4 regions of the Rummeliibacillus sp. G93 genome follow, and region 2 is predicted to be linked to each of the others. Evidence: a T-box and tRNA genes for the amino acid it is inferred to sense, from the RefSeq annotation. Region 2 holds a T-box; the other regions hold tRNA genes.
The links. A T-box is a leader RNA that pairs with one kind of tRNA and senses whether it is charged. The one in region 2 lies ahead of proS (proline--tRNA ligase), so its partner is inferred to be a tRNA-Pro.

Region 1 (7,173 bases), 330 kb from region 2:
TTTAAAATTACGGCAAAGGCGGCTTATTAATTACTCAAGCTTTCTTTCTTGAATTCAAATTTAATTAGTAGTAATATATCAATACAAGCTACATTGTACGTAATAATATGAAGTTTTAACCTTTAAGCTGTAATAGGGAGTTTTAATTGAGTACGGACTGGTATGCCGCATCCATCTTGATGCGGACGAACATGAAATGCTCTGCGAACACCCACTTTGAGGAGTGGTGGTTTAAAACTTTCGATATTTAAAATTACGGCAAAAGTGGCTTACCTATTGAATTTCCAGCATCCCTTTTATAAGGGATGCTTTTTCATTGGTTCTTTAATTATTATTACCTTTTTCTACAAAGAAATATATATCAAAGGAATTAGTCTAATGGTATAATTACACTTAATTCTTTTTAAAATAGGAAAAAGGAAATACATATAATGAGAGGAAAAAGAACATTAAAACTAACCTTATAACAGGCAGCTCTCAAATATTAAATGAGGAATTTGTATTGTTGGCGCTTGAAAAAAATTTAGCAATGGTGGAATTTAACCTGAATCGGGAAGTCATCTGGGCAAATGAAAACTTTGCAAACACACTGAATTATACAGCTAATGAAATGTTAAACATGAAACACGAACAATTCTGTACACATGAATTTTCAAGCAGCAAAGAATACATTGCATTATGGGAAAATTTAAAGCAAGGTGTTCGATTTCAAGAGAAAATTGAACGTATTAATAAATATGGAAAAACTGTATGGCTTGAAGCTACCTATATTCCTGTCCTAAACAAGGCAGGTGAAATAGAAGGTATCTTAAAGATTGCAACTGATATTACAGAACGGGAAAATAAAACTATCTCTACCACCCGCCAATTAAAAGAGATTCCTACTAACTTAGTAAAAGCTGTTACGGAAAACACTGAATCCAAGATGGATGCTTTGCAATCACTAACTAAACAGACTCAATTAATAAGTGAAGTATCTCAATTAATGAGAAGCATAGCCACGAAAACAAACATATTAGCATTAAATGCAGCCATTGAAGCTGCACGTGCAGGAGACCAAGGAAAGGGTTTTAGTATTGTGGCAGAAGAGGTACGCAAGCTAGCGAATAATGTAGCAGAATTTATAAATCAAGTTAATATGAATGTGGATCATATTAGAATTGAAACAAAACAGGTAAACAATATCACAAAAGATTTGCAACATATCATTCTAGATGCAGAGCTTCAATTTAAAAAAGTTTTAATAGAATTGGAAGCACTAAACAAGTAAATGAGCACTTCACTATAGAACTACGAGAACACGTATATAAAGTCCGCCTAGGATTAAGGAATACCTTATGCTTAAAAAGTGCAAAATAAAAACTCTTGGAAATTTTCCAAGAGTTTTTTTATTATGACCCCTACGGGATTCGAACCCGTGTTACCGCCGTGAAAGGGCGGTGTCTTAACCGCTTGACCAAGGGGCCTTCTATGGCTCCGAAGGCAGGACTCGAACCTGCGACCCTCTGATTAACAGTCAGATGCTGCTACCAACTGAGCTACTTCGGAATCACATAATGTAATGGTGGGCCTAAATGGACTCGAACCATCGACCTCACGCTTATCAGGCGTGCGCTCTAACCAGCTGAGCTATAGGCCCATATATGGTGGAGGGGGGCAGATTCGAACTGCCGAACCCGAAGGAGCGGATTTACAGTCCGCCGCGTTTAGCCTCTTCGCTACCCCTCCAAAAAATGCCGGCGAAAGGAGTCGAACCCTCGACCTACTGATTACAAGTCAGTTGCTCTACCAACTGAGCTACACCGGCGTATTGTTATGGTGGGTCGGGACAGAATCGAACTGCCGACACTTAGAGCTTCAATCTAATGCTCTACCAACTGAGCTACCGACCCATAACAAATAATTATTCATTTAAAAAGTGGCGGTCCGGACGGGACTCGAACCCGCGACCTCCTGCGTGACAGGCAGGCATTCTAACCAGCTGAACTACCGGACCATATAATTTTTTATTTTCTATGTATCAATGAAAATTTAAATGGAGGAGGAAGAGGGATTCGAACCCCCGCGCGGTTTGACCCGCCTGTCGGTTTTCAAGACCGATCCCTTCAGCCAGACTTGGGTATTCCTCCGTTATTATTGAAAATTGGTGGAGCCTAGCGGGATCGAACCGCTGACCTCCTGCGTGCAAGGCAGGCGCTCTCCCAGCTGAGCTAAGGCCCCAATGTATATATAGTATAAATGGTCGGGAAGACAGGATTCGAACCTGCGACCCCTTGGTCCCAAACCAAGTGCTCTACCAAGCTGAGCTACTTCCCGGAAATGGTGCGCCCAGCAGAAGTCGAATCCACAACCTTCTGATCCGTAGTCAGACGCTCTATCCAGTTGAGCTATGGGCGCAAATCTATAATAAAAAAGTTTCAATAATTTTATAAGTGGAGCGGAAGACGGGGTTCGAACCCGCGACCCCCACCTTGGCAAGGTGATGTTCTACCACTGAACTACTTCCGCGCAAAAAAACTAATGCGGGTGAAGGGAGTCGAACCCCCACGCCTTGCGGCGCTAGATCCTAAGTCTAGTGCGTCTGCCAATTCCGCCACACCCGCGTAATTTAAATGATGAGTCATGTAGGATTCGAACCTACGACCCTCTGATTAAAAGTCAGATGCTCTACCAACTGAGCTAATGACTCATTTAAAAATGGTGGAGGATGACGGGATCGAACCGCCGACCCTCTGCTTGTAAGGCAGATGCTCTCCCAGCTGAGCTAATCCTCCATATTTATGCCTAGCAACGTCCTACTCTCACAGGGGGAAGCCCCCAACTACCATCGGCGCTAAAGAGCTTAACTTCCGTGTTCGGCATGGGAACGGGTGTGACCTCTTTGCCATCATTACTAGACTATTCGGCTTCCAATACACATCGCACTACTGCTCGTGTCTTGAAATCCTTCTTATTGAAAGAAAGTTGTTCTTTCAAAACTGGATAAACGTGAATTGAAGGTTCTTAAGAATTTGGTTAAGTCCTCGATCGATTAGTATTCGTCAGCTCCATGTGTCGCCACACTTCCACCTCGAACCTATCTACCTCATCGTCTTTGAGGGATCTTACTTACTTGCGTAATGGGAAATCTCATCTTGAGGGGGGCTTCATGCTTAGATGCTTTCAGCACTTATCCCGTCCACACATAGCTACCCAGCGATGCTCTTGGCAGAACAACTGGTACACCAGCGGTGTGTCCATCCCGGTCCTCTCGTACTAAGGACAGCTCCTCTCAAATTTCCTACGCCCACGACGGATAGGGACCGAACTGTCTCACGACGTTCTGAACCCAGCTCGCGTACCGCTTTAATGGGCGAACAGCCCAACCCTTGGGACCGACTACAGCCCCAGGATGCGATGAGCCGACATCGAGGTGCCAAACCTCCCCGTCGATGTGGACTCTTGGGGGAGATAAGCCTGTTATCCCCGGGGTAGCTTTTATCCGTTGAGCGATGGCCCTTCCATGCGGAACCACCGGATCACTAAGCCCGTCTTTCGACCCTGCTCGACTTGTAGGTCTCGCAGTCAAGCTCCCTTGTGCCTTTACACTCTACGAATGATTTCCAACCATTCTGAGGGAACCTTTGGGCGCCTCCGTTACTCTTTAGGAGGCGACCGCCCCAGTCAAACTGTCCGCCTGACACTGTCTCCTACCCCGATCAGGGGTACGGGTTAGAATTTCAATACAGCTGGGGTAGTATCCCAAGGACGCCTCCACCGAAGCTGGCGCTCCGGTTTCAATGGCTCCTACCTATCCTGTACAAGCTGTACCAAAATTCAATATCAGGCTACAGTAAAGCTCCACGGGGTCTTTCCGTCCTGTCGCGGGTAACCTGCATCTTCACAGGTACTATAATTTCACCGAGTCTCTCGTTGAGACAGTGCCCAGATCGTTACGCCTTTCGTGCGGGTCGGAACTTACCCGACAAGGAATTTCGCTACCTTAGGACCGTTATAGTTACGGCCGCCGTTTACTGGGGCTTCGGTTCTCACCTTCGCTTGCGCTAAGCAATCCCCTTAACCTTCCAGCACCGGGCAGGCGTCAGCCCCTATACGTCACCTTACGGTTTTGCAGAGACCTGTGTTTTTGCTAAACAGTCGCCTGGGCCTATTCACTGCGGCTCTCTCGGGCTTGCACCCTACTAGAGCACCCCTTCTCCCGAAGTTACGGGGTCATTTTGCCGAGTTCCTTAACGAGAGTTCTCTCGCTCACCTTAGGATTCTCTCCTCGACTACCTGTGTCGGTTTGCGGTACGGGCACCTCCTGCCTCGCTAGAGGCTTTTCTTGGCAGTGTGAAATCAGGAACTTCGCTCTAAAGAGCTCGCCATCACAGCTCAACGTTATAGAGAGCGGATTTGCCTACTCTCACGCCTTACTGCTTGGACGCACATAACCAACAGTGCGCTTACCCTATCCTACTGCGTCCCCCCATTACTCAAATGGCAGGGAGGTGGTACAGGAATATCAACCTGTTATCCATCGCCTACGCCTGTCGGCCTCGGCTTAGGTCCCGACTAACCCTGAGAGGACGAGCCTTCCTCAGGAAACCTTAGTCATTCGGTGGATGGGATTCTCACCCATCTTTCGCTACTCATACCGGCATTCTCACTTCTAAGCGCTCCACCAGTCCTTCCGGTCTGACTTCACAGCACTTAGAACGCTCTCCTACCACAGACATCGTAGATGTCTATCCACAGCTTCGGTGAATTGTTTAGCCCCGATACATTTTCGGCGCAGCGTCACTCGACCAGTGAGCTATTACGCACTCTTTAAATGGTGGCTGCTTCTGAGCCAACATCCTGGTTGTCTAAGCAACGTCACATCCTTTTCCACTTAACAATTACTTTGGGACCTTAGCTGGTGGTCTGGGCTGTTTCCCTTTTGACTACGGATCTTATCACTCGCAGTCTGACTCCCGTGTATAAATCACTGGCATTCGGAGTTTGTCTGAATTCGGTAATCCGGGATGGACCCCTAGTCCAAACAGTGCTCTACCTCCAGGATTCTTCATCACGAGGCTAGCCCTAAAGCTATTTCGGAGAGAACCAGCTATCTCCAGGTTCGATTGGAATTTCTCCGCTACCCACACCTCATCCCCGCACTTTTCAACGTGCGTGGGTTCGGGCCTCCAGTAAGTGTTACCTTACCTTCACCCTGGACATGGGTAGATCACCTGGTTTCGGGTCTACGACCACATACTTATTCGCCCTATTCAGACTCGCTTTCGCTGCGGCTCCGTCTCTTCAACTTAACCTTGCATGTAATCGTAACTCGCCGGTTCATTCTACAAAAGGCACGCTATCACCCATTAACGGGCTCTAACTACTTGTAGGCACATGGTTTCAGGATCTCTTTCACTCCCCTTCCGGGGTGCTTTTCACCTTTCCCTCACGGTACTGGTTCACTATCGGTCACTAGAGAGTATTTAGCCTTAGGAGATGGTCCTCCCAGATTCCGACGGAATTTCACGTGTTCCGCCGTACTCAGGATCCACTCAAGAGAGAATGCACTTTTGACTACAGGACTGTTACCTGCTATGGTGGGTCTTTCCAAACCGCTTCGCCTAACGCATTCCTTTGTAACTCCGTATAGAGTGTCCTACAACCCCAAGAGGCAAGCCTCTTGGTTTGGGCTCTTCCCATTTCGCTCGCCGCTACTAAGGGAATCGAATTTTCTTTCTCTTCCTTCAGGTACTTAGATGTTTCAGTTCCCTGAGTCTGCCATCAAGACGCTATGAATTCACGTCAAGATTCTACCCCATTACGGATAGAGGGTTTCCCCATTCGGAAATCTCCGGATCAAAGCTTACTTACAGCTCCCCGAAGCATATCGGTGTTAGTGCCGTCCTTCATCGGCTTCTAGTGCCAAGGCATCCGCCATGCGCCCTTAATAACTTAACCGTTGGCTTATAAAAGCCTTTAAGTTATTAAGCCTAAAAAATTTAAAACTTAATAAATGTGTTACTTAAGAATTTCTTCAATGTCGTTTTATCCAGTTTTCAAAGAACAATGTTTTGAGAGTATGAACCCTCAAAACTGAACAGCAAGATGTTAATCCTACAGACGAAGTCTGTATTCCGTTAAATTCCTTAGAAAGGAGGTGATCCAGCCGCACCTTCCGATACGGCTACCTTGTTACGACTTCACCCCAATCATCTATCCCACCTTCGGCGGCTGGCCCCAAAAGGTTACCTCACCGACTTCGGGTGTTACAAACTCTCGTGGTGTGACGGGCGGTGTGTACAAGGCCCGGGAACGTATTCACCGCGGCATGCTGATCCGCGATTACTAGCGATTCCGGCTTCATGTAGGCGAGTTGCAGCCTACAATCCGAACTGAGAACGGTTTTATGAGATTAGCTTGCTCTCGCGAGTTTGCGACTCTTTGTACCGTCCATTGTAGCACGTGTGTAGCCCAGGTCATAAGGGGCATGATGATTTGACGTCATCCCCACCTTCCTCCGGTTTGTCACCGGCAGTCACCTTAGAGTGCCCAACTAAATGATGGCAACTAAGATCAAGGGTTGCGCTCGTTGCGGGACTTAACCCAACATCTCACGACACGAGCTGACGACAACCATGCACCACCTGTCACCAATGTCCCCGAAGGGAAAACTCTATCTCTAGAGCGGTCACTGGGATGTCAAGACCTGGTAAGGTTCTTCGCGTTGCTTCGAATTAAACCACATGCTCCACCGCTTGTGCGGGCCCCCGTCAATTCCTTTGAGTTTCAACCTTGCGGTCGTACTCCCCAGGCGGAGTGCTTAATGCGTTAGCTGCAGCACTAAGGGGCGGAAACCCCCTAACACTTAGCACTCATCGTTTACGGCGTGGACTACCAGGGTATCTAATCCTGTTTGCTCCCCACGCTTTCGCGCCTCAGTGTCAGTTACAGACCAGACAGTCGCCTTCGCCACTGGTGTTCCTCCAAATCTCTACGCATTTCACCGCTACACTTGGAATTCCACTATCCTCTTCTGCACTCAAGTTCCCCAGTTTCCAATGACCGCTCGCGGTTGAGCCGCGAGATTTCACATCAGACTTAAGAAACCACCTGCGCGCGCTTTACGCCCAATAAATCCGGACAACGCTTGCCACCTACGTATTACCGCGGCTGCTGGCACGTAGTTAGCCG
Region 2 (7,173 bases):
GGCTAGCAATAATTGCTTGGCTTGATATAAAGAAAATTAAACGAACAACATCCCCCTTAGTAAATAAAGATATACTGTTTTTATTTGAACAGTGCAAAAAGCAATTAGGTATATCGGGACAGATAGCAGTAGGAGAGTCAAAGCTTGTCAATTCTCCGATGATAATAGGTCTTCTAAGAAATTATGTTGTATTGCCTTCTAAATTTGATCAATGGCTGTCAAAAGATGAAATCAAATATATTTTGCTACATGAACTTAATCACTATAAATATAAAGATACAGTTGTAAATTACCTTATCCTCTTTTTCCAAATTATTTACTGGTTCAATCCACTAGTTTGGCTAGCTTTTCGAAAGATGCGATTGGATCGGGAAATCACCTGCGATTATGCAGTTTTAGCTTCCTTAGATGAGAATTATCACAAAGAATATGGGCTGACGATTATCCATTTTATAGAGAAAGTCTCGCAGCAGAAAAACCTAATTTTAGCCAATCAATTTAATGGCTTCAAAAAGCAAATGAAAAGCCGTATAGAGCATATTGCTTGTTATACAAAGGAATCGAAGCTTTTGAAACTGAAGAGTATAGTGGTTTTTATGATGTTAGGCATATTGGTGGGGAGTCAGGTTCCATTCATTTCAGCTATGGCTCAGAACCAGAATCGTTATGAGTTTACGAGTGAAAAGACTAGTTATTTGGATCCGAGTAATCTTTTCAAGGGGTATGATGGAAGCTTTGTCTTATACGATAACCAGGCTGACCAATATAAAATATATAATAAAAATAGAAGTACACTTCGAGTTTCTCCGGATTCTACTTACAAGATTTATAGTGCATTAATCGGATTGGAGTCCGATATTATATCAGGTGAAAATTCTAGCCTAAAATGGAATGGGACCAAGTATCCTTTTGATTCTTGGAATTCAAAACAAAATTTGTCGACTGCGATGAAAAATTCAGTGAGCTGGTATTTTCAAGAGTTAGATAGGCGAAATCAGACTGCAATCATTGAATCTTATTTAAAACGAATGAAATATGGCAATTCCGACATGTCGGGCGGGATCAGTCAATATTGGCTAGAATCATCTTTAAAAATATCACCAGTTGAACAAGTACAGTTATTAAAAAATTTCTATACTAATCGGCTAGGGTTTAAGGATAAAAACGTCCAAGCGGTTAAAAAGGCAATCAAACTTGAGCAAAAAAATGGGGTACTGCTATCTGGAAAAACGGGTACAGGCGTTGTAAATAACAAAGAAGTGAATGGTTGGTTCATTGGATATATTGAAAATGGGAAGAATACGTATTTCTTTGCAACCAATATTCAGAGAAAAGAAAAGGCATCGGGTAAAAAGGCGGCAGAAATAACTTTGTCCATTTTAAAGGACATGGGGATATATTAATTATTGATCTACTAAAGGAGGTTGTATGATGTCTAAAAATATTCCCAATATATCAGAGTCTGAATGGGAAGTGATGACGGTGCTTTGGAAAGAGGCGCCGCTTACTGCAAATGATGTAATCTCCGCCCTACAGAAACGAACTGATTGGAAATCAAAAACAATACGTACGCTCTTAGATCGTCTTGTTAAAAAAGAAGTCGTGGGAGTAAATAAAGAACAAAGGGTGTATACGTTTTTTCCGCTGTATGAGCAGGATGAATGTCAGCGTGCTGAGGCAGAATCGTTTATTAAACGTATTTATGGCGGCACACTGAAGTCTATGTTAGTACAGTTTATTCAGGAGGATAATTTATCTGAAGAGGATATAAAGGAATTAAGATCCATCCTAGATCCGAAGCAAAAAAAATAAAAACAGTAAGAATGCCCATATATCAGGGTATTCTTTTTTTATTTTGTATCAATTGGTACTCTATTTGATCTGAGAGTAATTGAACACAAAAGGACAATACAACATACACTACTTTAGAGTTTTATTTAAGGTGGTGATTTTTAAAATGAATAATCCATTCCAATTTCCAAGTTTCCCTGGGTCATCAGGAATGCCAAGTTTTCCAGGGTCTTCATTTCCAGGAATACCGGGGATACCAAGTTCTCCAGGACCATCATTTCCTGGAACGCCAGGCACTTCACAGGCACCAACTGCTCCGCCCCCATCATTTACTCCGCAACAGTCAACAACTGTTTCGCCATTAGCAGTAGATCCAGGAGCAATTAGAATGTGTCTGTTCCGTAATACGTACGTATGGCTAAACAATGGTGACGCATTTTGGTACTATCCTGTTTTCGTAGGTTCAAGATCCGTTTCAGGTTTCAGATGGACTGGTTGGACCTGGGTGATTTTTGGTATTGATACAAGGAGAATTAGCTCGTTTACGTGTTTTTAAAAACAATATTGCTTGGGCCTTGGTAGAATAAGCCATCGTATCATTATCTTGTTTGATGTACAAAATTGAACATGCATATTTATCATAAAAACCTCTTTCTGGTATAGCAGCGGAAAGAGGTTTGATATATAAGTTCTTATCAATTAATGTTAGAAAAAGCCAGTTCTCCTTTATTAGGAAAACTGACTGCTTTCATCTGTTATAGCTGCCCTTGTTGAATTCGATTAATTAGTTCCTCTAGCCAGAGAATCGTGTGTTCCGTTTTAGTTGATACATAACCTGTCATGTAGTTTACAAACTTCTCACTATCTTCATCTAGCTCAATCTGGTCTTTGAACCCAATTACGTGCGCCCATTGGCTTTCAATAGTTCGAGCTTTCTTTTCTAATATCTCTATTACTTTTTCTCGGTTCACATATTTGATATTTGCTATGCCCACGACCATATCTGTAATTTCTTTGGCATTCTCAAATAACTTGTATATGAGCTTGGGCAGCTCTTCGCGACCTTTTTCGGTAATCGCAAATACTTGCTTATCTGGTCGATTTTCTTCTTTTTTAATTTCAATAATTTCAATCAACCCTTTTTTAGCTAGGGAGTCAAAATTATAATATAGCTTACTTTCTGTTAATCCAGCTATTTGATCTAATGGAATTGGATCGGATAGGTGTTTTTTTAATTTATAAGGGTAGTTGGCACCCTCCATCAGTTTGCTCAATATAAAGATTTGAATAGACATACTAACACTCCTTCAAGAAGCATGTTAACTCTATTGTAACAAAAACTAGATAGTTGCTTCAGACGAATTCTTTAATTTGTCTGTTTCAGTGGAAGATTCCTCTACTGGGATAGGTTTGTGAATAAATGCAACAATCCCAATGTTAATCAACATAGCAGCTGCACCGACTGCAACCATTGACCAAATATATGGACTTGCACTGATACTTCCGTATAAGTCAGCAAAGTATCCTTGTACAGAGTAATACATTGGTGAAATATAGCTCATCCATTTATAAGGCAAGTACATCATATCGCGGGAAATAGTCGCGCCGTTTGCTAGTGTTTGAATGAGTAAAATTGGTAAGTTGAAAATCATGCCTACTTCTCCAACTAAAAAGATTAAAATAGCCGTGAAGTTGAAGCAGACCATGTAATTAAGAATTTGGTGTCCTAATACGCTGAAGAATAGGCTACCGCTCGGTTTATTAATTAAATATGCAATCCCTGTACCGGCTAGTGATGATACTACTGCCACTATCAATGCTGTTAATTGTACATAGCAGAATAAGCGAGTTTTACTTGCTTTTCCACGACTGCCCTTGAATACGCCTACTAATTGCATGGCACCAATCATCGCACCTGTATAACCAGCCATCGTTAAGAACATTGGCAACATGTTATTATTCATACCATCTGGCATCTCGTTAATTTTTACGACGTTTCCTACATACGACGTTTCAATCTTTTTAGCTAATTCAGCCGCTTGCTCTTTTGGTACATTCACGTTCATTAGAATGCCTTCTGCTGTCTGTTGAGAAAATTGAGTGCTAAATTGGTTATTGATTGCCATAATGACAGAATTGATAGAAGAGGAAACGGTTGTAGCTCCGGCTTCATTGATTGTAAAGTCGATGCTTGAAGATGTTTCACCTTTTTGCATATTCTTAGAGAATGTTTTTGGAATGTGTACAACTAACGCTAAATCATTATGCTCTAAATCCTTTAAGGCTTTTTTATTTGTTAAATCCATTTCAATTTTTTTAAACGGTAACTTCTCTTGTAACTGATCGGCAATCTTTGCACCGTATTCACCAGAATCATCATTAACTATGGCAATTGGTAATTTATCTATATTTCCTGGGATTGCTGAATAGCCAGGCAAGAAGATCCCTAACATGACAACCGCATAAAATATGCCCATGAATATGGCTCCGATTGCCCCTTTTGTTTTTAAGAATTGAGTAAACTTCATTTGTTGAATCCTTCCTTTTGCTAAATTCATTTATGCTTTATTTAAAATACTTTAATCAAAGTACTTTTTAAAAAGTATGTTAGTAGTTTATTTTAATTTAATCAGAAAGTCAATTGAAAAACGTGTTATTATCGTGAACCATTTGATAGAAGAACCAATTATAAAACCCCCTATCTATCGTCGAAAGTAACGGTAGGGGGAGCAGACTTATAAATCTTCTATCCATATTAGAAAAAGAATATGTTAATATGGTATACAAATTAGCATTTGTGTTGATACTAATGATTGAAGTATCTGAAACAAGTTGATATATTTGTTTATATATATAATCAGTGAAGTGATCAAGTAAATAAGAATTGTGAACCAGAAAGTATAGCCTAGGCTGGAAGCTATATCACCTCTTCTTATTGAACCCTGCCACGGAGATGTTAGTGAAAAGCTAACCGAGTCGTTTCGTTATAAACGTTTAGAGGGCATAAAGTTTATTTACGCCGAACTAAGGTGGTACCACGTCTACTAGCATAAAGACGTCCTTATTTGGACGCTTTATGCTTTTTTTATTTTTTCTAAGGAGGAAAAGAAAATGTCTCAAATGACAAACAATTTTTCAAAATGGTATATTGATACAATTCAAAAAGCAGATTTGATTGATTACACTCCAGTACGTGGATGTATTGCATTCAAACCTGACAGCTATGAGATATGGGAACATATCCAAGCGGAGATGGATAAACGATTTAAAGAAACGGGGCACCGCAATGCATACTTCCCAATGTTAATTCCTGAATCTTTTTTCCAAAAAGAAAAGGATCATATTGAGGGATTTTCACCAGAGCTTCCTTGGGTGACAGAAGCAGCAGGAGAAGAATTAGAAGAGCGTTTGGCATTACGTCCAACTTCTGAAACGATGATTGGCCATTTATATTCAAACTGGATTAAAAGCTACAGAGACCTTCCAGTTTTAATTAACCAATGGGCAAATGTTTTCCGTTGGGAAAAGAAAACTCTTCCATTCATTCGTACATCCGAGTTCCTGTGGCAAGAAGGTCATACTGCACATGTAGATGAAGAAGAAGCACGCAAAGAAACGATGCAAATGCTATCTATATATAAAGAGGTAGTTGAAGGACTTCTTGCTATCCCTGTTTATGATGGGCAAAAGACACCATCAGAACGTTTTGCTGGTGCGGTTGATACTTTCTCTATTGAAGCGATGATGAAAGACGGAAAAGCTGTACAAGCGGGGACTTCTCATTATTTAGGTACAAAATTTGCGGAAGCATTTGATATCAAATACTTGAATAAAGAAAACAAGCATACTTACGTGCATACAACTTCCTGGGGAACATCTACACGTTTGATTGGTTCTGTTATTATGGTTCACGGAGACGAAAAAGGCCTTGTCTTGCCACCAAAGATAGCACCTATACAAGTAGTGCTTATTCCGGTCGGTCCATGGAAAAAGAATCCTGCCATTATTGAGAAACTCGATGAAATTTTCGCAGCATTGAAAGCGAAAGGTATTCGTGTTCGTCTGGATGATTCAGATCAATCGCCCGGCTATAAATTTAATGAATGGGAGCTGAAAGGTGTTCCTGTCCGTATTGAGCTAGGTCCTCGTGACTTAGAAAATCAGCAAGCTTTAATGAAAGCACGCGATGAGGATGAAAAAGTCTCGGTATCTTTAGATGCTGTCATTGAACATGTAGAAAAAGAACTTGAAATGATGCAAACGCGTCTTTTAGAAAAAGCAAAAGCTTTCCGAACAGAGAATTCACACACGCATATTGAAACATTAGATGAGTTAACAGCCCATTTAGAAAAGTCTAAAGAACAAGAAACCATTCCTGGTTGGGTTTTAGCTGGCTGGTGTGGAGATGATGCGTGTGAAGAAACGATAAAAGAAAAAACAAAATTCACTACGCGAAACATACCATTCAATCCGCCAACAACAAAGCATACATGCTTAAATTGTGGCAAAGAAGCAAAACATACAGTGTGGTTTGCCCGCGCTTATTAATACTAATAAACAAAGCCCCTTTCTCATACAGCAGAGAAGGGGTTTTTGTTTTGCTTATGCTACCGACATATCGGGACAGTCTTCCGCATATGGTATGGTAAAAAGGTGGTGTCTGTGATTGAAACGTTGGATGATATGGAGTGTTGTTTTAGTAGCTTGTATTTTCATAGTTGTGTATGAGACCAAAGCATCTAATCGCGGATTCTTTATTTCCGAGACCTTGGGTGGTGTCAAGATAGCATTGGATGCGGGGCATGGGGGGATTGATGGAGGGGCGTCTACAGATAAGTTGATTGAAAAAAATGTAACGTTGGCTATTACGAAAGAAGTGGAAAAGCTTTTAAAGAAAAAAGGCGCAACGGTATATATGACAAGATCAAAGAATGATGATGTGATCGCCGAGCATACACCTAAAGCTGAATTTAACACTTTGAGAGAACGCAAAAAGCAAGACATATTCTTAAGAGAAAAATTAGTGAACAAGGAAAAACCGGATTTATTCCTAAGCATACATGCAAATGCTATTCCTGAAACAAAGTGGCGCGGAGCTCAAGTGTTTTACCATGCGAATGGGCATCCAGCAGGAGAATTGTTAGCTAATTCTATCCAAGACTCCATCAAGGAGAACCTAAAAAATACAAATCGTGAGGCACTAGCAATAAAGCAAGTATATTTGCTGAAAAAAGTGAAAATGCCAGCTGTATTAGTTGAAACCGGCTTTTTAAGTAATCCTGAAGAAGCAGAGCTATTGTCTTCTCCTGATTATCAACGAAAAATGGCGGAAGCAATTGTAGATGGCATTGAACGTTATTCCGAATCCTCTATTGAATAAGA
Region 3 (7,173 bases), 780 kb from region 2:
ACTTTCTTAAGTTCTTCCTTTGTATGGACAGGTTCGTACTCTGCATCATACATTTTTGCCAAATCAGCAAATTGAAGTCCTGAAGGTGTGCCAAATAGTTCCTCATAATGTTGTTCAACTGTCGATTGCGATAAATAAGAGAAGATGCCACCACCATCATTATTCATAATGACAATCGTTATATCACAAGCTTGATATCGTGTAGCAATTAATCCATTGCTATCATGTAGAAACGCTAAATCGCCTATTAACAAATACGTATCCCGCTTTGTTGCCAATTGCGTACCTATTGCCGTGGATACAACCCCATCAATGCCATTTGCTCCTCGGTTAGCGTAAATATGAATATCACGCGAGGTTTTCAAAAAGAAAGTATCGACATCTCGTATCGGCATGCTGCTACTTGCAAATAAATTACTTCCATCTGGCAATGACTGGAATAAAACAGCTGCCATTGCCCCTTCATCAGTCTCTTCTAGCTTGTATGTTTCAACTTTAGCTTCTGCAGCTTCATTTGATTGTGTCCACAGATTTACATAAGCTGAATCTATATTTGCTGGATTGATGATAAGATCATTTAGCCACTGATCGATAGATGCCTGAATATGCATGGTTGAGAGAGAAAGCGAATCACGAAACATCGGATCTTCATCTACTACCAAATAGGTACTTGGCTCACAATACGTTAAAAATTGCATTAATGGTTTAGAAACAGGCTGAGCGCCGAAGCGGATCACTGTATCTGCTGCTGCCATCTGTTTAAATGCATCATTTTTCAGCAATGCATCGTATTGATCAATAATATAAGCCTCGCAGTCTTCTGGCACATTCGCTCGCAATTGGGATAGACTATCAGCGAGAACAGGCCATTTTAGCCGGCGAACCAATTGCCACATATAGGTAATATCTGTGCGACCTGATAATTCCCCAACAATAATAAACCCTTTTTTCGCTTGTTCAATGACTGTTTCAAACAAATTCATTGCATGCTCAGTTGGCTTCAATTGAGAGGATATGCTCTCTGTAAAGGAGGCTACTGGCAAATGTTCCGGAAAATCAATCAATAATGGCTCTCTAAACGGCACATTGACATGAACTGGTCCATATGGATGCGTGCTTGCAATAGCCACCGCACGAGCGATATGGCGCTCAATAAACGGCAATGTCTGTTGTGAGTCATCTGGTATTGGAAAATCAACTGCCCATTTTACTTGATCTCCATAAAGATGAGTTTGTGCAATCGCTTGGGGTGCTCCTACTTCACGTAACTCATGAGGGCGATCTGCCGTTAATACAATTAAAGGCACACGTGCTATTTTAGCTTCTACAATCGCTGGGAAATAGTTTGCTGCTGCCGTACCCGATGTACATACAAGGACAACAGGTTTTGTACTAGCCTTGGCAAGTCCCAATGCAAGAAAAGCAGCTGACCGCTCATCCACTTGTCGATATAGCGTAAATTCTTTACTGTTGGCAAATGCATAAGCAAGTGGCGTAGAACGAGAGCCAGGGCTCACTACAACATCTTTTATGCCGGTAGCATGCAATGCACTCACAAGTTTATATACATAGTTATTTAAAATCTCTTTATTCGTCATCTAATTGACCCCCTAAAGCGCGAACCATTGGGCGGAATTTTACAAGTGTCTCTTCATACTCACTTTGTGGCGTTGAATCAGCTACAATGCCTCCGCCCGCATATAAAAAGGCTTTATTCGAATTTAATAATGCTGATCGTATTGCAACCGCAAATTCACCATTATTTCGATCATCCAGCCAACCAATTGGTGCTGCATATAAACCTCTGTTCATCGGTTCATATTGGCGTATCACTTCCATAGCGCGCATTCGCGGCACACCGCCTAAAGCAGGAGTCGGATGCAAGGTTTTCGCCAATTGCAAAATCGTAGCTCCATTCTTTAAATGTCCCTCAACAGGTGTAAATAAGTGTTGGATATCCCGGATTTTTAATAGTTCAGGTTGGCTAGGGATTGAATAAGAAGAACAATTATCCTTAAATGTCTTGCCGATCATATCCACTACGTATTGATGCTCTGAACGGTTCTTCGCATCATTGTATAATTCAAGCCCTAAACGTTCATCTTCATCGCTTGATCTCCCACGTTTAATAGAACCCGCTATACATGATGAATATGCGTAAGCATCTTGCACTTTTACTAAACGTTCAGGAGAGGCGCCAAAAAAGAAATGGTTTTTATATTCTAAGCCAAACAGATAGCTATTTTGTTGTTCATTCATTAGCTGTGCAAGTACATTTGCTGAAGCAACTGGCTCTTGAAATTTCAAAACATGTGAACGCGCAATGACTACCTTGTCCGCTTCTTTCTTTTGAATAAGATTTGTTACTTGTTCAATCGATGTAAGGTAAGCAGCTTTATTGGGCTCTGTACTTTCAACCACTATTGGTTTAGCGTATTCCACTTTCTCAAATGTGTAGCTTGCACGGAGAAGTTCATCTCTTTTTTTGCAAAGCTTCTGAAACAGTCCTGCTTCTTCCCGTTCTGCTATATAGTTTGTGCTAATATAGCTGTGTCCGTTACGGATAATTAACTGGTAGGTAGCAGCTGCGAAAAATGCTTCTGGCACATCATCCCACTCGCCTGACTGTGTGTTGGCAGGATCAAATGTAAAACCTCCGAATAATACGGGTCTTACATTCTCCTCATTTGTGAGTACATGCTGCGTGAGCTTCTTCCATTGCTGGTCGACCTCTTCAAAACGTCCCTCATTTAATCCGCTTTCGATTATATGTGCATGGCCTAAGCCAACTAACGTAAAAGTTTGATCAGGATTTTGCCAGAAAAAACGTTGTCCAGTAAATTCTTCTTCACCCGCATGAAAAAAGGCTAATGCAGACAAAGAGCTAACTTCGATTGTTTCTGAGAAAAACTGCAGTGTTGTTTTTTCTGTATCCTTTTGGTCGCCGATTGTTGACGACAACTGATGATTCATGAAAATTACCTCCGTCAGTAGATCATTTATCTACTAAGTACATACTTCTATATATTCTATCATACAACTTTCATTAATTTTCGGCACTTATTTGCTTTTTTAATGACTAATCATGGAATTTGGACAAAACAAAAAGACTGCGTAAATGCAGTCTTTTATAAATCTGTATCATAAATTCCATCAGATTCGCTTCCTTTATCAGATGGTGAATCTGATGAGCCATATTCTTCGACAACCAGAAAGCTATCTTCGCCGTCAACACGGTAATCCTTCAAATTGCTCGGATGTGAAGTATTCCCTGTCAGAACTCCTTCTTCAACTGAACGTTCCGTTGTATCTAGTGTATCCTCCGCATGCTCTATGCAAGTCAAAGTTCTAGGCATTGCTTCTAAGCGTTCGTAAGGAATTTCTTTACCACACACTACACAGGTACCATACGTACCAGCCTCCATGGCCCGAAGCGCTTCTTTAATTTCTTCTTTTTGAAAGTCATGGAATTTATCCATTGCAAGCTCTGTTGCTTGGTCTGTCAGATCTGTCGCCTGATCAGCAGGATGGTTATCATAGTTAGAGAGCTCCGTTGATTCAAAAACCCTGTCATTATCAGGCCTTTCTTCAATACGTTTCAGCTCATCCAATAATTCATTCTTTAAATGTTGTAATTGTTGTTCGTTCATATACTTAGCCTCCCATTCTTTCTTATTTATTCCCCAAAAACAACTTTTCAAAGCCATTTTTCGATTTTTAAGAAAAGAAAAAAGATGAGATGGAAATTCTCGAAATATTGAACGGATTAACATAAAAATAAAAAAGTCTTTAGAACATAAACTGTTCTAAAGACTTAGTATGACCCCTACGGGATTCGAACCCGTGTTACCGCCGTGAAAGGGCGGTGTCTTAACCGCTTGACCAAGGGGCCAATTGTATGGCGGAGAAGGAGGGATTTGAACCCTCGCGCCGGTTGCCCGACCTACACCCTTAGCAGGGGCGCCTCTTCAGCCACTTGAGTACTTCCCCACATGGCTCCGAAGGCAGGACTCGAACCTGCGACCCTCTGATTAACAGTCAGATGCTGCTACCAACTGAGCTACTTCGGAATAATAAATGGTGGGCCTAAATGGACTCGAACCATCGACCTCACGCTTATCAGGCGTGCGCTCTAACCAGCTGAGCTATAGGCCCATTTTGGAGCGGGTGAGGAGAATCGAACTCCCGACAACAGCTTGGAAGGCTGTGGTTTTACCACTAAACTACACCCGCATCATGGTGGGTCGGGACAGAATCGAACTGCCGACACTTAGAGCTTCAATCTAATGCTCTACCAACTGAGCTACCGACCCATAATGCTTTTGAAAAAAATGGCGGTCCGGACGGGACTCGAACCCGCGACCTCCTGCGTGACAGGCAGGCATTCTAACCAGCTGAACTACCGGACCATTTGGTTGCGGGGGCAGGATTTGAACCTGCGACCTTCGGGTTATGAGCCCGACGAGCTACCGAACTGCTCCACCCCGCGATAATGTTATATATTATTTTGTGATAATGGAGGAGGAAGAGGGATTCGAACCCCCGCGCGGTTTGACCCGCCTGTCGGTTTTCAAGACCGATCCCTTCAGCCAGACTTGGGTATTCCTCCGATATTTAAATGGTGGACCTTGCAGGACTCGAACCTGCGACCGGACGGTTATGAGCCGTCTGCTCTAACCAACTGAGCTAAAGGTCCTTTAATATGGCGGCCGAGGGGATCGAACCCCCGACCTTACGGGTATGAACCGTACGCTCTAGCCAGCTGAGCTAGGCCGCCATGATATTATATTTTAAAATTTGGTGGAGCCTAGCGGGATCGAACCGCTGACCTCCTGCGTGCAAGGCAGGCGCTCTCCCAGCTGAGCTAAGGCCCCAAATTAATTTTTTTAATGGTCGGGAAGACAGGATTCGAACCTGCGACCCCTTGGTCCCAAACCAAGTGCTCTACCAAGCTGAGCTACTTCCCGGAAATGGTGCGCCCAGCAGAAGTCGAATCCACAACCTTCTGATCCGTAGTCAGACGCTCTATCCAGTTGAGCTATGGGCGCATATGTAAATTTCTCTAATTTATAAAAATGGTGCCGAGGACCGGAATCGAACCGGTACGGTAGTCACCTACCGCAGGATTTTAAGTCCTGTGCGTCTGCCAGTTCCGCCACCCCGGCATATTTGGAGCGGAAGACGGGGTTCGAACCCGCGACCCCCACCTTGGCAAGGTGATGTTCTACCACTGAACTACTTCCGCATATGCTGTGTTAATCTGGCAATATTTAATTTAAAATGGTGCGGGTGAAGGGAGTCGAACCCCCACGCCTTGCGGCGCTAGATCCTAAGTCTAGTGCGTCTGCCAATTCCGCCACACCCGCGTGATTAAAATGGTGAGTCATGTAGGATTCGAACCTACGACCCTCTGATTAAAAGTCAGATGCTCTACCAACTGAGCTAATGACTCATTTTAAGTGGTGCCGGCGAAAGGAGTCGAACCCTCGACCTACTGATTACAAGTCAGTTGCTCTACCAACTGAGCTACACCGGCGAATAAATATGGTGGAGGATGACGGGATCGAACCGCCGACCCTCTGCTTGTAAGGCAGATGCTCTCCCAGCTGAGCTAATCCTCCATATTACAGCCTAGCAACGTCCTACTCTCACAGGGGGAAGCCCCCAACTACCATCGGCGCTAAAGAGCTTAACTTCCGTGTTCGGCATGGGAACGGGTGTGACCTCTTTGCCATCATTACTAGACCTATTATTTATTTAAGGACAAGAATTATTATACCATGTTTTCTAGAAAAGTCAACAACTTTTTTTAAAAAACTATTTCTTGTTCTCTCAAAACTGGATAAACGTAAATTGAAGGTTCTTAAGAAATTTGGTTAAGTCCTCGATCGATTAGTATTCGTCAGCTCCATGTGTCGCCACACTTCCACCTCGAACCTATCTACCTCATCGTCTTTGAGGGATCTTACTTACTTGCGTAATGGGAAATCTCATCTTGAGGGGGGCTTCATGCTTAGATGCTTTCAGCACTTATCCCGTCCACACATAGCTACCCAGCGATGCTCTTGGCAGAACAACTGGTACACCAGCGGTGTGTCCATCCCGGTCCTCTCGTACTAAGGACAGCTCCTCTCAAATTTCCTACGCCCACGACGGATAGGGACCGAACTGTCTCACGACGTTCTGAACCCAGCTCGCGTACCGCTTTAATGGGCGAACAGCCCAACCCTTGGGACCGACTACAGCCCCAGGATGCGATGAGCCGACATCGAGGTGCCAAACCTCCCCGTCGATGTGGACTCTTGGGGGAGATAAGCCTGTTATCCCCGGGGTAGCTTTTATCCGTTGAGCGATGGCCCTTCCATGCGGAACCACCGGATCACTAAGCCCGTCTTTCGACCCTGCTCGACTTGTAGGTCTCGCAGTCAAGCTCCCTTGTGCCTTTACACTCTACGAATGATTTCCAACCATTCTGAGGGAACCTTTGGGCGCCTCCGTTACTCTTTAGGAGGCGACCGCCCCAGTCAAACTGTCCGCCTGACACTGTCTCCTACCCCGATCAGGGGTACGGGTTAGAATTTCAATACAGCTGGGGTAGTATCCCAAGGACGCCTCCACCGAAGCTGGCGCTCCGGTTTCAATGGCTCCTACCTATCCTGTACAAGCTGTACCAAAATTCAATATCAGGCTACAGTAAAGCTCCACGGGGTCTTTCCGTCCTGTCGCGGGTAACCTGCATCTTCACAGGTACTATAATTTCACCGAGTCTCTCGTTGAGACAGTGCCCAGATCGTTACGCCTTTCGTGCGGGTCGGAACTTACCCGACAAGGAATTTCGCTACCTTAGGACCGTTATAGTTACGGCCGCCGTTTACTGGGGCTTCGGTTCTCACCTTCGCTTGCGCTAAGCAATCCCCTTAACCTTCCAGCACCGGGCAGGCGTCAGCCCCTATACGTCACCTTACGGTTTTGCAGAGACCTGTGTTTTTGCTAAACAGTCGCCTGGGCCTATTCACTGCGGCTCTCTCGGGCTTGCACCCTACTAGAGCACCCCTTCTCCCGAAGTTACGGGGTCATTTTGCCGAGTTCCTTAACGAGAGTTCTCTCGCTCACCTTAGGATTCTCTCCTCGACTACCTGTGTCGGTTTGCGGTACGGGCACCTCCTGCCTCGC
Region 4 (7,173 bases), 1.1 Mb from region 2:
AAGTTGCGTGAAGCACTTGAAGAGCTAACTAAACCAGATGCCAAAAAGTATTTAGATGAACAATCAGCACGCATGAAAAAATGGCTTGAAGACATTATTGGAAAACTTGCTGAAGAATTGCGTCTACACATCTCGAGACAAGCTATTAACCAAATTGATATTGAAAAAACGTTGCTTCATGAAGGTACGAAGCTTGAAGAATGGAAACACATTTACAACACACTAATGAATGGGGTGGAGAAGTGATGGGTGAAGTTTTTCTTTCAGTAAAGGATATTCCTCTTGACTCTCAAGGAAAATATAAATGGATTGATGCTCGTTTTAATCTCCAGAATTCTGCCGAAGGTTCGACTGTTTATCAAAAACAGCACATTGGAGAAGCTGTTTTCTGGGATTTGGAGAAGGATTTATCAGACATGGAGCAACATGCGGGACGCCACCCAATGCCAACGAAAGATAAACTACAGGCTCTATTTGAAAGAAGTGGATTGCAAATGGACGATTCTATACTAGTCTATGATCAAGGCGGAACACCATTTGCAGCAAGAGCGTGGTGGTTACTAAAGTATGGCGGGTTTCAGAAAGTACAGATTGTCCAAGAAGGGTATAATGCTTTAGTTAATGAAGGCTTTAAAACGTCGAACGAATTGCCTGTTGTCCAACAGACAAGCTTAAACTTAAAATGGCAGGAACACCTATATGCAGACCGCATAGCAGTAAAGGAAATCGTAGATGGTCATGTGGATAGAACATTGCTTGATGCCCGATCGAACGCTCGCTATAAAGGAGAGATAGAGCCGATAGATCAAATTGCCGGCCACATCCCAGGAGCAATAAATTATGATTGGGAGCAATTATTACAAGATGGTAAACTTTGTCCTAATGAATCATTGTTGGAATTAGTATCTAAGAAAGAACCGATTACGGTTTATTGTGGAAGTGGCGTCACTGCTGCCCCGTTATTCGCTATGCTAAAGGAAATGGAATATGAAGACATACAGTTATATACTGGAAGCTACAGCGATTGGATTCAACACTTTGATATAGAGAAAGTTTAATATAAACATCCGCATTTTAGGAATGCGGATGTTTTTTATTTCAAATTACAAGGGATTTCTTTTTTTATGTCGAATGTTCTCGTTAAGAGTGTTGGAAGCGGGGGGATTAGTATAATTACTAGAGATCATGCATTAGAGATGATTACTGAAAATTTTAATGAGTTCTTTGATGAGTTAGAAAATATGAACCAATTAGAAACAGAAGCATTAAAAAATGAAATTCAAGGACGAAATATGTATATTCAGCAGCTGAAAAGTGAAAAAGAACTATTGTTAAAAGAAATAGGCATCATCAAGAAGGTAAATAACAACCTTTTAGAAGAAAGGAAGAAATTACGAAAGGAAATAGATGCGAAAAATAAAATCATGGACTTCACGGATGGCATGACCGTTCTACTTAATAAAAAATGTACCCTAGGGGAAAAGCAAAAAGTAATTGAACATCTATTTAGAATAGGCATTGACGATGAAAATTCAAAGTTATATATAGAAGAATTTATTGACGTTCTTTCCAATTGTTTAAGTTTATTAGATGTGAATCAAAGCAAAAGAATAAAAAGTCTTTTAAAGAAAAATATTGATTTTTATCATGAGCTTTTTTCAAATACAACTCCTCAAGCTCAATTAAAAATCTTACACATGTACAAAGTGAAAAATTGGATTGAGCTGCTAGAAAATTTCTTAGAAAGAACTGTGCAATCTAATAGCTTAAAGCGCTTTTCTGATATAGAAGGTCTAAATCTACTTTTATACATAATTTATTATAAGAAATTAAGCAAACTTGAACAAAATAAAACGTTTAAACTTTATTATCATGATCAGAATAAACCACTTTCTGCGAAGCTATATAAAAGTTATCATGACTATTCGCTAAGCAAAACTTTACGAGAGCTAAACAAATTTATTTCTATCATTAGTGAAGAACAAAAAAATATAGACTTGTTGAAAGGAGAAATTATACAATATTTCCTTGAGAAAGTTTTTACTGCAAAGGAAGTAGAAAATTATAGAATGTTTAAGAAGTACAATATTCAAACTGCGGAGAAGAAAACTAAACAATTCGGTATAAACTTTAGTGAATTAAGAAAATATGGTTATCAAATATCTGGTCGGACAGATGAACAACGTTGGCAAGCTTTAAATGATTTTGTAGAAGAATACGGTTTAGAGGTAACTGTAGCAGAGTTATCAAAGAGAATTAAACTTAAATCCAGAGAAGAAGACCAAAAAAAGTATTCCAATGCACTTTGTAAATGGAACAGCGATTTGGAAAAGTTAAAAATACAATATTATCGTGGAGATTTTCCTTGGCCGAATTTTGAAAAAAAAAAGTAGTGTTATCGGTGTGTGAAAATAGACTGTCTTACGCTATCCAACCCATTTATATTTATATTGATTTTTTGAAGCTTAGCTTGTAGACTTATTAAGGTAGTGCTTCTGAAAGAAATGGTATAAACAAGATTGTTTATAATTTTTTTAAGAAAAGTATTGCATTTATAAAAATGTCGGTATATAATTAATCTTGTCTTTAACGCGGAAGTAGTTCAGTGGTAGAACATCACCTTGCCAAGGTGGGGGTCGCGGGTTCGAACCCCGTCTTCCGCTTAATAGTAGAATGGTCTGGATTACTAGTAGGACATACATAATTTTCGGCTTTTAGCTTGAAATTCTATTTCTAACAAGCGCCCATAGCTCAATTGGATAGAGCGTCTGACTACGGATCAGAAGGTTGTGGATTCGACTTCTGCTGGGCGCACCATTTCCGGGAAGTAGCTCAGCTTGGTAGAGCACTTGGTTTGGGACCAAGGGGTCGCAGGTTCGAATCCTGTCTTCCCGACCATTTATATTCTATACACATTGGGGCCTTAGCTCAGCTGGGAGAGCGCCTGCCTTGCACGCAGGAGGTCAGCGGTTCGATCCCGCTAGGCTCCACCAATTTTAATATTTAATACTATGGCGGCCTAGCTCAGCTGGCTAGAGCGTACGGTTCATACCCGTAAGGTCGGGGGTTCGATCCCCTCGGCCGCCATATTTCCCTGGAGGAATACCCAAGTCTGGCTGAAGGGATCGGTCTTGAAAACCGACAGGCGGGTCAAACCGCGCGGGGGTTCGAATCCCTCTTCCTCCTCCATTTTCTCAAGAGCATACTCATATTATTATCGCGGGGTGGAGCAGTTCGGTAGCTCGTCGGGCTCATAACCCGAAGGTCGCAGGTTCAAATCCTGCCCCCGCAACCAAATGATTTGGTATTTTACGAAAGCATATTCGTATTATTATCCTGGGTGGAGCAAATTGCAATACGAAGGTTGCGATTAACATTGACGCAAGCGAAGCGTGGAAGATGTTATTATGCTTTGTTGATTGAAAAGATTATATTCTATACTATTATCGCGGGGTGGAGCAGTTCGGTAGCTCGTCGGGCTCATAACCCGAAGGTCGCAGGTTCAAATCCTGCCCCCGCAACCAAATGGTCCGGTAGTTCAGCTGGTTAGAATGCCTGCCTGTCACGCAGGAGGTCGCGGGTTCGAGTCCCGTCCGGACCGCCATTTTTTAGTTTAATATATTCTTATTTTGATGGGTCGGTAGCTCAGTTGGTAGAGCATTAGATTGAAGCTCTAAGTGTCGGCAGTTCGATTCTGTCCCGACCCACCATCAAATGCCGGTGTAGCTCAGTTGGTAGAGCAACTGACTTGTAATCAGTAGGTCGAGGGTTCGACTCCTTTCGCCGGCACCATATTTACTATTCCGAAGTAGCTCAGTTGGTAGTAGCATCTGACTGTTAATCAGAGGGTCGCAGGTTCGAGTCCTGCCTTCGGAGCCATATGGGGAAGTACTCAAGTGGCTGAAGAGGCGCCCCTGCTAAGGGTGTAGGTCGGGCAACCGGCGCGAGGGTTCAAATCCCTCCTTCTCCGCCATACAATAATGGCCCCTTGGTCAAGCGGTTAAGACACCGCCCTTTCACGGCGGTAACACGGGTTCGAATCCCGTAGGGGTCATTACATAACCTAACCTTCAGAGCATTCTGTATTGTTCTGAAGGTTTTTTGTATGCAAAAAGATGTTTACCATTAATTTTGAAGTGTGCCAGCCTTTATTCATTAAAAAATATAATAGCTTTCCATAGACTGTTTGCTAATATGAGGTTTAAACCTATCTTGACAATTAAATTAGGTAAAATGGGTCGCTTTCTATATAAAAGTTCTGTATGATATTTAGGATAACGAAATTTTCAGAAAGGACTTCATACATATGCTAAAACAGTTTTTTAGTTACTACAAACCACATAGGAAATTGTTTATAATTGATTTTTGTTCAGCCATTATAGTGGCTATTTTAGAGCTAGCGTTTCCTGTAGCTGTTCAAAAGTTTATTGATACGCTGCTTCCTACAAACAACTGGGGAATGATCACGAAAGTAGGAGGCCTTTTGCTCCTGGTGTATCTATTGAGTACCATCTTAAACTTTATTGTTAATTATCTTGGTCATAAACTTGGTATAAATATTGAAACTGATATGAGAGAAGAATTGTTTACACATGTTCAAAAGCAGTCTTTCCGGTTTTTTGATAATACTAAAACCGGCCATATCATGAGCCGAATAACGAATGATTTATTTGATATTGGCGAATTTGCACATCATGGGCCAGAGGATTTCTTTATCGCTATCATGACTTTTATTGGCGCTTTTTGGATCATGTTTACCGTGAATCCAACGCTTTCATGGATTGTGCTTGTAATGGTTCCAATTTTAATGGTTCTTGTTTATGTATCTAATGTAAAAATGAATAGGGCATGGACGGGTATGTACGGAGAAATAGCTGAAATCAACGGACGAGTAGAGGATAGCGTTTCAGGTGTTCGAGTAGTACAATCGTTTACAAATGAAACCTATGAAAAAAATCGTTTTAAAAAACAGAATGGATTATTTCGCCTCGTTAAATTAAGTGCTTATAAAGTCATGGGAGCGACAAACGCTAGTATCTATTTTATGACGAGGCTCTTGACTTTACTAGTCCTTGTAGTAGGAGCATGGCTAAGTTTTCATGACAAATTGTCATATGGTGAGCTGGTTAGCTTTATCTTGTATACAAATGTGTTAATTAAGCCGATTGATAAAATCACAGCATTACTGGAGTTGTATCCGAAAGGCATGGCGGGCTTTAAACGCTTTCAAGATTTACTCGCTCGTGATCCCGAAGTTCAAGATAAGCCGAATGCTTTAATTGCTCCACATTTAAAAGGTGCTATTTCCTTCAATAATGTAGATTTTAGTTATGATCATTCAAATGAAATTCTACAGAATTTATCTTTCGATTTAAAAGCAGGCGAAATGACGGCTTTTGTAGGGCCTTCAGGAGCGGGGAAGACAACAATTAGCTCGCTTATCCCACGTTTTTATGATGTTAATAGTGGTTCAATTACCATTGATGGAATAGATATTCGTGATATGACGAAGCATTCATTGCGCAAACAAATTGGTATAGTTCAGCAGGATGTATTTTTGTTTACTGGTACCATTCAGGAGAATATTGAATATGGCAAACTAGGAGCCTCATTTGAAGAAATTCAATATGCTGCAGAAAAAGCAAATCTTTCCGAACTAATAGAAAGTTTGCCAGATGGCTATCAAACAGAAATTGGCGAGAGGGGATTAAAATTATCAGGCGGGCAAAAGCAACGTTTAGCGATCGCTAGAATGTTCCTTAAAAATCCTCCTATTTTAATCCTAGACGAAGCGACTTCAGCACTTGATACACAGACCGAAAAAATTATTCAAGATTCACTAATGGAATTGGCGAAAAACCGTACTACTATCGTTATTGCTCACAGACTTGCAACAATTCGGAATGCTAATCGTATTATGGTAGTAACAAAAGATGGTATAGCAGAAGATGGAACGTTTACTGAATTGATGGAAAAAGGCGGCATTTTCGCGAAATTAAATGCTTAGATATATGAAAGTTATGGAGGATAGTTTAGCCTAATATAAAAGAGGTATATGAACTATAAAGACTTTTTAAAAAGAAAAAGGAGAGTATTATTTTCTATGAATCAACCTGACGACTATAAAATTCAGCCATTCTTTTCAATATGGCTCCATCCAAAGAAAACTGCCAGCTATGTGATCGAACATAAGAATTGGACATATGTTATTCTCTACGTCATACTTGGCGGAATGGCGAGCACAATGATAGGCTTGTCTGGACAAGAGTTATATCCTTCTTTTTCTATTTGGCTACTGTTGCTTGGCTGTATTTTAGCGGGACCATTCATAGGGGCAGTCAGCGTCATTATTTCTTCAGGCGTCATTTGGCTTGTAGGGAAATTATTTAAAGGAAAAGGAAGCTTTGAAGATATATTTAAAGTAATTAGTTTATCATCGATTCCTAATATTACTCTTGCTCCATTTATGCTAGTATGGATGGCTAATGCTCCTCAAAGTTTTTTTAATATGAACGATGAAGCATTAACAAATGGTGCTGCGATTATTAGTATTGTGCTGTCATTAGCGGTCTTTATAGTCACTATTTGGACGTTTGTCATCCAAGTGGGAAGTGTCGCAACTGCACATCGCTTTTCGAACTGGCGATCATTTTTTACGCTCGTATTGCCAGGCATTGTAATTGGATTAATTCTTATCGGAATTGTTTTGCTACTTGTCATTACATTTGGTTTTATTGTGTACTAATCCTAAGCCGGATTTCCTCAAGTAAGGAAATTTCGGCTTTTTTGCATGTTTTAATGATTATGAGGGAAGTAAATATTTATTGGAAAAAGCGCGAAGGGAAAACTGAAAACAATAAAAATTTACATTGTAAAACCATTTCGGTATGATTAACTTTGTGTATTTAAAAAGTGGAGGATTTTTTAGAATGAATCATGGCAACAAGTGGGCTTTATTGCCTTTTCTTATTTTTATACTCTTATTCATTGGTTCTGGCCTTTTGACAAAAGACTTTACAGCTATGCCACTTAATATGGCTGTTGGAATTGCCTGTATAGCTGCTTTTGTAATGAATCGCCGAGATGGAACAGAGAAAAAGCTAGAAGTATTTTTAAAAGGTGCGGGAAACAAAGATGTCATGCTAATGGTTTTAATTTTTCTTTTAGCAGGCG

Region 1: it encodes a tRNA-Pro, which carries the amino acid that the T-box ahead of proS (proline--tRNA ligase) is inferred to sense. The anticodon was not compared.
Region 3: it encodes a tRNA-Pro, which carries the amino acid that the T-box ahead of proS (proline--tRNA ligase) is inferred to sense. The anticodon was not compared.
Region 4: it encodes a tRNA-Pro, which carries the amino acid that the T-box ahead of proS (proline--tRNA ligase) is inferred to sense. The anticodon was not compared.

What each region holds. Positions count from the first base shown of each region.
Region 1 covers NZ_CP097314.1:143,753-150,925, reverse strand. The annotation lists RNA gene ssrS (6S RNA) at 1-29, shown strand, start outside; RNA gene ssrS (6S RNA) at 83-275, shown strand; partial or broken gene M2M59_RS16500 (PAS domain-containing protein) at 503-832, shown strand; gene M2M59_RS16495 (methyl-accepting chemotaxis protein) at 926-1,270, shown strand; tRNA gene M2M59_RS00810 (tRNA-Glu) at 1,395-1,466, opposite strand; tRNA gene M2M59_RS00805 (tRNA-Asn) at 1,472-1,548, opposite strand; tRNA gene M2M59_RS00800 (tRNA-Ile) at 1,563-1,639, opposite strand; tRNA gene M2M59_RS00795 (tRNA-Tyr) at 1,645-1,728, opposite strand; tRNA gene M2M59_RS00790 (tRNA-Thr) at 1,735-1,807, opposite strand; tRNA gene M2M59_RS00785 (tRNA-Phe) at 1,817-1,892, opposite strand; tRNA gene M2M59_RS00780 (tRNA-Asp) at 1,920-1,996, opposite strand; tRNA gene M2M59_RS00775 (tRNA-Ser) at 2,037-2,129, opposite strand; tRNA gene M2M59_RS00770 (tRNA-Ala) at 2,145-2,220, opposite strand; tRNA gene M2M59_RS00765 (tRNA-Pro) at 2,240-2,316, opposite strand; tRNA gene M2M59_RS00760 (tRNA-Arg) at 2,321-2,397, opposite strand; tRNA gene M2M59_RS00755 (tRNA-Gly) at 2,434-2,508, opposite strand; tRNA gene M2M59_RS00750 (tRNA-Leu) at 2,522-2,603, opposite strand; tRNA gene M2M59_RS00745 (tRNA-Lys) at 2,617-2,689, opposite strand; tRNA gene M2M59_RS00740 (tRNA-Val) at 2,699-2,774, opposite strand; rRNA gene rrf (5S ribosomal RNA) at 2,783-2,898, opposite strand; rRNA gene M2M59_RS00730 (23S ribosomal RNA) at 3,012-5,940, opposite strand; rRNA gene M2M59_RS00725 (16S ribosomal RNA) at 6,133-7,173, opposite strand, start outside.
Region 2 covers NZ_CP097314.1:3,057,670-3,064,842, reverse strand. The annotation lists gene M2M59_RS15500 (BlaR1 family beta-lactam sensor/signal transducer) at 1-1,403, shown strand, start outside; gene blaI (penicillinase repressor BlaI) at 1,432-1,812, shown strand; gene M2M59_RS15490 (collagen-like protein) at 1,958-2,347, shown strand; gene M2M59_RS15485 (PadR family transcriptional regulator) at 2,547-3,086, opposite strand; gene M2M59_RS15480 (YhgE/Pip domain-containing protein) at 3,132-4,319, opposite strand; T-box leader at 4,643-4,857, shown strand; gene proS (proline--tRNA ligase) at 4,903-6,339, shown strand; gene cwlD (N-acetylmuramoyl-L-alanine amidase CwlD) at 6,458-7,171, shown strand.
Region 3 covers NZ_CP097314.1:2,275,628-2,282,800, forward strand. The annotation lists gene menD (2-succinyl-5-enolpyruvyl-6-hydroxy-3-cyclohexene-1-carboxylic-acid synthase) at 1-1,598, opposite strand, end outside; gene M2M59_RS11330 (isochorismate synthase) at 1,588-2,973, opposite strand; gene M2M59_RS11335 (TraR/DksA C4-type zinc finger protein) at 3,129-3,650, opposite strand; tRNA gene M2M59_RS11340 (tRNA-Glu) at 3,821-3,892, opposite strand; tRNA gene M2M59_RS11345 (tRNA-Ser) at 3,900-3,990, opposite strand; tRNA gene M2M59_RS11350 (tRNA-Asn) at 3,994-4,070, opposite strand; tRNA gene M2M59_RS11355 (tRNA-Ile) at 4,079-4,155, opposite strand; tRNA gene M2M59_RS11360 (tRNA-Gly) at 4,160-4,233, opposite strand; tRNA gene M2M59_RS11365 (tRNA-Phe) at 4,238-4,313, opposite strand; tRNA gene M2M59_RS11370 (tRNA-Asp) at 4,333-4,409, opposite strand; tRNA gene M2M59_RS11375 (tRNA-Met) at 4,413-4,489, opposite strand; tRNA gene M2M59_RS11380 (tRNA-Ser) at 4,517-4,609, opposite strand; tRNA gene M2M59_RS11385 (tRNA-Ile) at 4,620-4,696, opposite strand; tRNA gene M2M59_RS11390 (tRNA-Met) at 4,704-4,777, opposite strand; tRNA gene M2M59_RS11395 (tRNA-Ala) at 4,799-4,874, opposite strand; tRNA gene M2M59_RS11400 (tRNA-Pro) at 4,891-4,967, opposite strand; tRNA gene M2M59_RS11405 (tRNA-Arg) at 4,972-5,048, opposite strand; tRNA gene M2M59_RS11410 (tRNA-Leu) at 5,077-5,165, opposite strand; tRNA gene M2M59_RS11415 (tRNA-Gly) at 5,171-5,245, opposite strand; tRNA gene M2M59_RS11420 (tRNA-Leu) at 5,282-5,366, opposite strand; tRNA gene M2M59_RS11425 (tRNA-Lys) at 5,377-5,452, opposite strand; tRNA gene M2M59_RS11430 (tRNA-Thr) at 5,461-5,536, opposite strand; tRNA gene M2M59_RS11435 (tRNA-Val) at 5,546-5,621, opposite strand; rRNA gene rrf (5S ribosomal RNA) at 5,630-5,745, opposite strand; rRNA gene M2M59_RS11445 (23S ribosomal RNA) at 5,873-7,173, opposite strand, start outside.
Region 4 covers NZ_CP097314.1:1,974,074-1,981,246, reverse strand. The annotation lists gene M2M59_RS09950 (dynamin family protein) at 1-246, shown strand, start outside; gene M2M59_RS09945 (sulfurtransferase) at 201-1,058, shown strand; gene M2M59_RS09940 (hypothetical protein) at 1,125-2,393, shown strand; tRNA gene M2M59_RS09935 (tRNA-Gly) at 2,592-2,663, shown strand; tRNA gene M2M59_RS09930 (tRNA-Arg) at 2,741-2,817, shown strand; tRNA gene M2M59_RS09925 (tRNA-Pro) at 2,822-2,898, shown strand; tRNA gene M2M59_RS09920 (tRNA-Ala) at 2,918-2,993, shown strand; tRNA gene M2M59_RS09915 (tRNA-Met) at 3,014-3,087, shown strand; tRNA gene M2M59_RS09910 (tRNA-Ser) at 3,097-3,189, shown strand; tRNA gene M2M59_RS09905 (tRNA-Met) at 3,219-3,295, shown strand; tRNA gene M2M59_RS09900 (tRNA-Met) at 3,448-3,524, shown strand; tRNA gene M2M59_RS09895 (tRNA-Asp) at 3,528-3,604, shown strand; tRNA gene M2M59_RS09890 (tRNA-Phe) at 3,635-3,710, shown strand; tRNA gene M2M59_RS09885 (tRNA-Thr) at 3,717-3,792, shown strand; tRNA gene M2M59_RS09880 (tRNA-Asn) at 3,803-3,879, shown strand; tRNA gene M2M59_RS09875 (tRNA-Ser) at 3,883-3,973, shown strand; tRNA gene M2M59_RS09870 (tRNA-Glu) at 3,983-4,054, shown strand; gene M2M59_RS09865 (ABC transporter ATP-binding protein) at 4,307-6,007, shown strand; gene M2M59_RS09860 (Yip1 family protein) at 6,104-6,745, shown strand; gene M2M59_RS09855 (Na+/H+ antiporter NhaC family protein) at 6,930-7,173, shown strand, end outside.